2 regions of the Nocardioides houyundeii genome follow, and region 2 is predicted to be linked to the other one. Evidence: predicted binding sites of a transcription regulator. Region 2 holds the regulator's gene; the other holds the start of a gene.

What was found. The regulator LexA, encoded in region 2, represses DNA repair genes until DNA is damaged. The targets are predictions, from matches to a motif close to TCGAACANNTGTTCGA.
Region 1: C0R66_RS07385 (DUF6504 family protein) is a predicted target of LexA. The motif match lies at 1,838-1,853, and genes of this name have one in related genera.

Annotation. Positions count from the first base shown of each region.
Region 1 is NZ_CP025581.1:1,513,525-1,516,726, forward strand. It holds gene C0R66_RS07370 (phytoene desaturase family protein) at 1-670, opposite strand, end outside; gene C0R66_RS07375 (ArsC/Spx/MgsR family protein) at 718-1,071, opposite strand; gene C0R66_RS07380 (hypothetical protein) at 1,303-1,767, shown strand; gene C0R66_RS07385 (DUF6504 family protein) at 1,869-2,216, shown strand; gene C0R66_RS07390 (SAV_6107 family HEPN domain-containing protein) at 2,227-2,688, shown strand; gene C0R66_RS07395 (DNA polymerase III subunit alpha) at 2,678-3,202, shown strand, end outside.
Region 2 is NZ_CP025581.1:3,047,398-3,050,599, forward strand. It holds gene C0R66_RS14570 (GNAT family N-acetyltransferase) at 1-698, shown strand, start outside; gene lexA (transcriptional repressor LexA) at 806-1,534, shown strand; gene C0R66_RS14580 (sulfotransferase family protein) at 1,591-2,322, shown strand; gene C0R66_RS14585 (ATP-dependent DNA helicase) at 2,316-3,202, opposite strand, start outside.

The DNA.
Region 1 (3,202 bases), 1.5 Mb from region 2:
GGGCCTCGCCGAGCTGAGCCAGCCCTCCGGGGACGGTCCAGGCGCCGAACTTCTGCTCCAGGTACGACACGGTGCCCAGCCACGCCGGCACTCGGCGAAGGTCGTGGCCGTCCATGGCGAGGGGGTGGCCGGCCACCAGTCGCAGGCGTGGGTCCGGAAGCGCCTTGCGGAGCCTGTGGAGCAGGCTCTCCCGGCCCTCGAGGAGGTTTCGGGTCTCGCGGCGGGCCAGCGCGGGGTCCCACGGACGCTCGAGGTAGTCGCGCCGCAGCAGCTCCCACTCCTCGCCGAGGGTGTCGACGTACGCCGTCCACGCCGCACCGAGGCCGGCGCCGAGCGCGTCGAAGGCGGCCTTCTGTCGGGCCCGGGAGCCGCCCGGAAGCCGCACCGAGGTGCCGTCGGTGAACCGGTGCTCACGGATCACCTCGACCGGGACCAGCTCGAGCTCCCGCTCCAGGGGGCGACCGGACTTGCGGAACAGGTCGCGGACCACGGCGGGCACCAGGGTCGTCGAGGGGCCCGAGTCCCAGCGATAGTCGGCCTCGGCGGTCCAGGACAAGGCGCCGCCGAGGCTCTGCGAGCGTTCCAGCAGGGTGACCTCGTGGCCGAGCTTGGCGAGCCGGGCGGCGCTGGCCAGACCGCCGAAGCCGCCCCCGATCACCACCACGCGCATGGCGAGAGGCTAGTCCCGACCTCTGGGAGGCGCCGCGGCTGGGCTGGTCACTCGGCGGCGATCACCCGGGCCAGGGAGTCGGCGTCGCGGCCGACGACGGTGGTCCCGTCGCCCGCGGTGAGGATGGGACGCTGGATCGCCCGAGGATGGGCCGCGAGGGCGGCGAGCCACTCCTGCCGGTGCTCGGGGTCCCGGGGCAGGTCGATCCCTGCCTCTCGGCTCTCCGCGGGGCGGGCCAGGTGCCAGGGCTCGACGCCGAGCCGGGCCACCACCTCGGCGAGCTCCTCCACCCCGGGCACGTCCTCGAGATAGCGGCGCACCGTGTAGTCGACCCCGGCCGCGTCCAGCTCGGCGACTGCGGCCCGGCACTTGCTGCAGGCGGGGTTGAGCCAGATCTCCATCGTCTCCACCTCGAGCTCTCGTTCGTCGGGTCCGCAGGTCCTGGCCCCCATCCTGCCCGGCCCCACGGGACCGCCGGCGATCACCTCGCCGGTACCGTTGCGGCGCGGCTCGGGCCAAACGTCGTGTCGCCGCCGGTGCCCGGCTGCCGTCCTGCGACCCTGTCAGGGATGGCACCAGCCGCCGTCCACGCTCTTTCCGCGCCGTACCTCGTCCACTTGGGAGAACCACTCATGATCGTCCGGCCTGCCTCGGTCAACCGGGTCACCATCGTCGCGCTGGCGCTGGTCCTGACCGCGGGCGTGATCACCGTGCTGACCTGGATCTTCTCCGACGACCTGCTGACCTCCTGGGCCGAGGGCAACAGCGGGGCGCGGGTGATCCTTCAGGAGGGCGGCCTGGACGCGGTGCGCGAGACCCTGACGGTCCCGGCGTTCGTCCCGGTCGCGATCACCTCGTTCGTGGTCTTCTCGATGCTGGTCGGGGTGCTGGTCGCCTTCTTCGTCGAGGGGTTCACCTGGGCGCGGCTCTCGCTGGCGGTGATCGCAGTGTTCGGCGTCTTCCTGGCGGTGCTGTGCGTGGCCAGCGGCATCCCGACGCTGTTCGTGGTGATGGCGGTCCTGATGATCGTCCTGTGCCTGCTGTTGCTGTTCTTCCTCTTCCACAAGGACACCAGCCGCTACTTCCGCGAGAGCTGAGCTCACGCGCCGCCCGGCGCCGGTTGATCCATTGACCCGGTGTCGGTGGTGAGGTGTACCTTTTCCTTGTTCGAACAAATGTTCGAACGGGAGGAGGAGTCATGAGGCGGTACGACGATCCCGTGGAGGTTCGGCAGGGGCTGGTGCCCGGGGGCGACCCCGGGTCGCCGGAGCAGTTCCTGTGGCGTGGCCGGCTGTGGAAGGTGCGCTCGGTGGTGGCCCACTGGGTGGAGACGACGCCGTGGTGGCAGTCCTCGGGTGCCCGGGCCGTGGTGGGGGACGACGAGCCGCTCGGCACCGGTGGGGCCGACCTGCTGGTGGAGCGGGAGATGTGGCGGGTCGAGGCGGGGCGGGGTCTGGCTCGCGACGATGCTCCGTCGGGTGGGGTCTTCGACCTCTCCTTCGACGGGACGGCCGGCCGCTGGCAGCTCGTCGGCTGCGTGGACTGAGGTGACGACGATGACGGTGCCCAACCCGCACCTGCTGCCCGCGACCACCCACTCCTACCTCGCCCGAGCGGCCCAGTCCCTCCAGGAGGCGATGATCGCCCGGGACGTTCCCACCCGTTATGCGTGTGCCCACGTGGCGGCGCTGCGCGCTGCCGCGGCCCTGCTGGCTGCCCGCGCGCATCCGACGCCTTCGCGACGGCGCCAGAAGAACGCCTGGGTGCTGCTGGCCGAGGTCACCCCCGAGCTCTCCGAGTGGGCAGCCTTCTTCGCTGCGGGAGCCGGGAAGCGGGCTGCCGCGGAGGCAGGCTCAAGCCGTGCCGTCACCGAGCGGGAGGCCGATGACCTGGTCCGGGACGCCGATCGCTTCCTGGGTGTCGTGGAGTCCTGCCTGGGGCTGGTGCCGCACATCTCCGTGGGGCAGCAGAGGCTCGTGGTCGCGACGGGACCGGGTGGTTGGACCGGTGTCGCCTGATCCCTTCACCCATCTCCACGTGGCGTCGGGCTACTCCCTCCAGTACGGCGCCTCGCACCCGGATGCCCTGGTGGAGCGGGCGGTCGAGCACAGGATGGACCTGCTGGCGCTCACCGACCGGGACGGCACCTACGGGGCGGTGAAGTTCGCCAAGGCCTGCAGCCGGGCCGGGATCCGTCCGGTCCTGGGGGTGGACCTCGCCATGGACCCCGCGGGCGAGATGGGTGCCGGACCCGGGCGGGGGACGCGACCGGTGCCGCCGAGCCGAGGTCCGGTGCGCGGGGGAGCGTTCCGTGAGGACCGGCTGCCCCGGGTGACGCTGCTGGCCCAGGGGCGTGCCGGGTGGGCGCAGGTGTGCCGGCTGGTCTCGGCGGTCCACCTCGCCGGCGAACGGGGACGGCCGGTGGCGACCCTGGAGCTGCTGGCGCCCTACCTGATGAGCGGTGACGTGGTGGTGCTGCTGGGACCGACGTCCTCGCTCGGAGCTGCCCTGGCCCGGCGCCGTGAGGACCTG
Region 2 (3,202 bases):
CTCACGAGCCGGACGCACTCCTGTACTGGTCGCACCTGCCTCTTCCCGCGGGCAACGTGATCACGCACGCGCGCATCTCGGCGCGTGACGTGCCGACCCGCGTCCCAGCGCTCCTGGGGCCCTACCTCGAGCGCGGACTCCCGTTCCGGTGGGTCACCACCCCCAAGACCACCACCCCGGCGCTGGAGGCAGCCCTGGCGCAGGCCGGCATGGTGCCTCGCGAGAGCCCGGCGATGTACCTGGCGCTGCAGGAGACCGTCGATCCCGGGACCCCGGACGACGTCTACATCGACGTCGCCTGGCCCGACCACCTCGAACCCGTCAGCTCCATCCTGTTCTCCGGCTTCGGCCTACCCCGAGGCACTGAGGCCGAGCACCTGCAGTTCCTCGACACCCTCGACCCTGCCGACACCCAGTTCTTCATCGCCCGGAGCCTGGTCACCGGCGAACCGCTGGGCGCCAGCACCATGCACCGCCGCGGCACCAGCGTGATGCTGGCCAACGTCAGCACCAGCGAGCACGCCCGGGGCCGGGGCATCGCGAAGGCCCTGTGCGCCACCATGCTCAACCGAGCCGCGCACACCGAGGCGCTGACCGCCACCGTGCTCTCCAACGACGAGGGCTACCAGGTGTACGTCGACCTGGGCTTCCGCACCAAGTTCAACGTGGTGACCTGGGAGTGGCACCCGCAGACCTGAGGCAACCAGAGCCGAGGCAACACGCCGTTCGAACAGGTGTTTGAACTCCGGTCCGGTGCCGACTACGGTGAGACCACCGAGATCGCACCACACCAGGAGGACACCGGATGGCCAACCCGCGCGAGACCAAGGGCAAGGTCGTGGCCCTGCCCGACGGCCCTCCCGACGCCACCGGCCTCACCCCGCGGCAGCAGCGGGTGCTCTCCACCATCAAGGACGCGATCGAGCAGCGTGGATACCCGCCGAGCATGCGCGAGATCGGCCAGGCGGTCGGCCTCACCAGCTCCAGCAGCGTGGCCCACCAGCTCAAGGTGCTGGAGGAGAAGGGCTTCCTCAAGCGCGACCCCAACCGGCCCCGGGCTCTCGAGGTGTTCCTGCCCGAGGTGATGGCGGCCCGTCGCGCCATGAGCAGCGACGAGGAGACGATCTTCGACCCCACCGGTGTCGGCGACGCCGCGCCGGCCGCCCGCTACGTGCCGGTCGTCGGTCGGATCGCCGCCGGTGGCCCGATCCTGGCCGAGGAGCGCGTCGAGGACGTCTTCCCGCTCCCGCAGCAGCTGGTGGGCGACGGCACGCTCTTCCTGCTCGAGGTCTCCGGTGACTCGATGATCGACGCCGCGATCTGCAACGGCGACTACGTCGTGATCCGGCAGCAGCCCGAAGCCTCCAACGGCGAGATCGTCGCCGCCATGATCGACGGTGAGGCCACGGTCAAGACGTTCCAGCGCAAGGACGGCCAGGTCTGGCTGCTCCCCCACAACGACGCCTACGAGCCGATCGACGGGACCCACGCCACCATCCTGGGCAAGGTCACCGCGGTCCTGCGACGGGTCTGAGCCAGGGGCCCTCGCCACTCCGGAGACGAGGCGGCGGGTCGTGTAATCTCACGGCGGTGCGACGAAGCCGACGAGATGCCGAACCCGCCGACCTCTCCTCCGAGCAGTTCCGCACCAAGCCTGACGACCGGTTCAAGCTGACCGACGAGAGCCAGACGCTCCTCAAGGAACTGGACCGCCACAGCGGCGCGTCCCGCCGCCTCTCCCCGTTGAGCTACAACCTCACCGTGGGCCACGAGCACCGGTTCATCTGGTTCCGAGTGGCCAAGGTGGCCACCCGCACGATCCGCCACCACTTCACCACCCATGGGGTGCCCCTGGACGTGGACCACGCGATGCGGATCCGCTATCCCATCGACGTGTTCGAGGACTACTTCAAGTTCGCCTTCGTCCGCGATCCGCTGGACCGGTTCGTCTCGGCCTGGCACAACAAGGTCGTGGACATGAACTACTTCCACTTCGACGAGCCCACGCACCGCAAGATGCAGGACGTCGAGGAGTTCGCCCGCTGGGTGGCCGACCAGGACCTCGGCCAGGTGCCGGGCACCGACCAGCACCTCGCGCTGCAGACCCGGCTCATCGACCTCAGCCAGGTCGACTTCGTGGGACGTCTGGAGACCTTCGACGAGGACTTCGCCGAGGTCTGCCGCCGCGTCGGCGCACCGGCGGTGCCGACGGTGGCCCAGAACCAGACCGGCTCCCCTGGCAGCACCCGTGAGGTCTCCGACTCGCTGCGCAGCATGGTCGAGGCGATGTACCGGCGGGACTACCAGATCCTCGGCTACTGACCCGAGCCGCCGGCCAGTCGGGTCAGCGCCTTGCGCACCACCTGCGGGTCGGTCGTGGTCCACATCGGCGGCAGGCTCGCCTTGAGGAAGCCGCCGTACCGCGCGGTGGCCAACCGGGGGTCCAGCACCGCGACCACGCCGCGGTCGGTGGTGGTGCGGATCAGCCGCCCCGCACCCTGGGCCAGCAGCAAGGCGGCGTGGGTGGCCGCAACCTGCATGAAGCCGTTGCCCCCGGCCTTGTCGGCCGCGCGCTGCCGAGCACTCATCAGGGGATCGTCGGGCCGCGGGAACGGGATCCGGTCGATCAGCACCAGCTGGCAGGTCTCGCCGGGCACGTCGAGGCCCTGCCAGAGGCTGAGCGTGCCGAAGAGAATCGTGTGCGGGTCCTCCACGAACTGCCGCGCCAGCTCCGGCAGCTGCGCCTCGCCCTGGGCCAGGGTGGTCAGGTGCGGCAGCCGCTCGCGCACCGCCTCGGCGGCGGTCTCGGCGGCCCGCCGTGAGGAGAACAGCCCCAGCGTGCGTCCCTCGGCCGCGTCGATCAGCTCCACGATCTCGTCGAGCTGGGCCTTGCCCAGCCCGTCGCGTCCCGGCGGCGGCAGGTGGCGGGCGACGTACAGGATGCCCTGGCGCCCGTAGTCGAACGGCGACCCCACGTCGAGGCCCTGCCACGGCAGCGCACCCTCGGCCTCGACCTCGGGCGCACCGGTGTCGATCCGCTCGGACGGCTTGAGCCCGACGCTGCCCGCGACGGTGTTGAAGTCGCCCCCCAGCATCAGCGTGGCCGAGGTGAAGACCACGGTCTTGTCGGTCAGCAGCCGGTCCCGCATCTGGCCCCACACCTGCAGCGGCGCGATCGCCAGCCGGGCGGGGATCCGGTCCC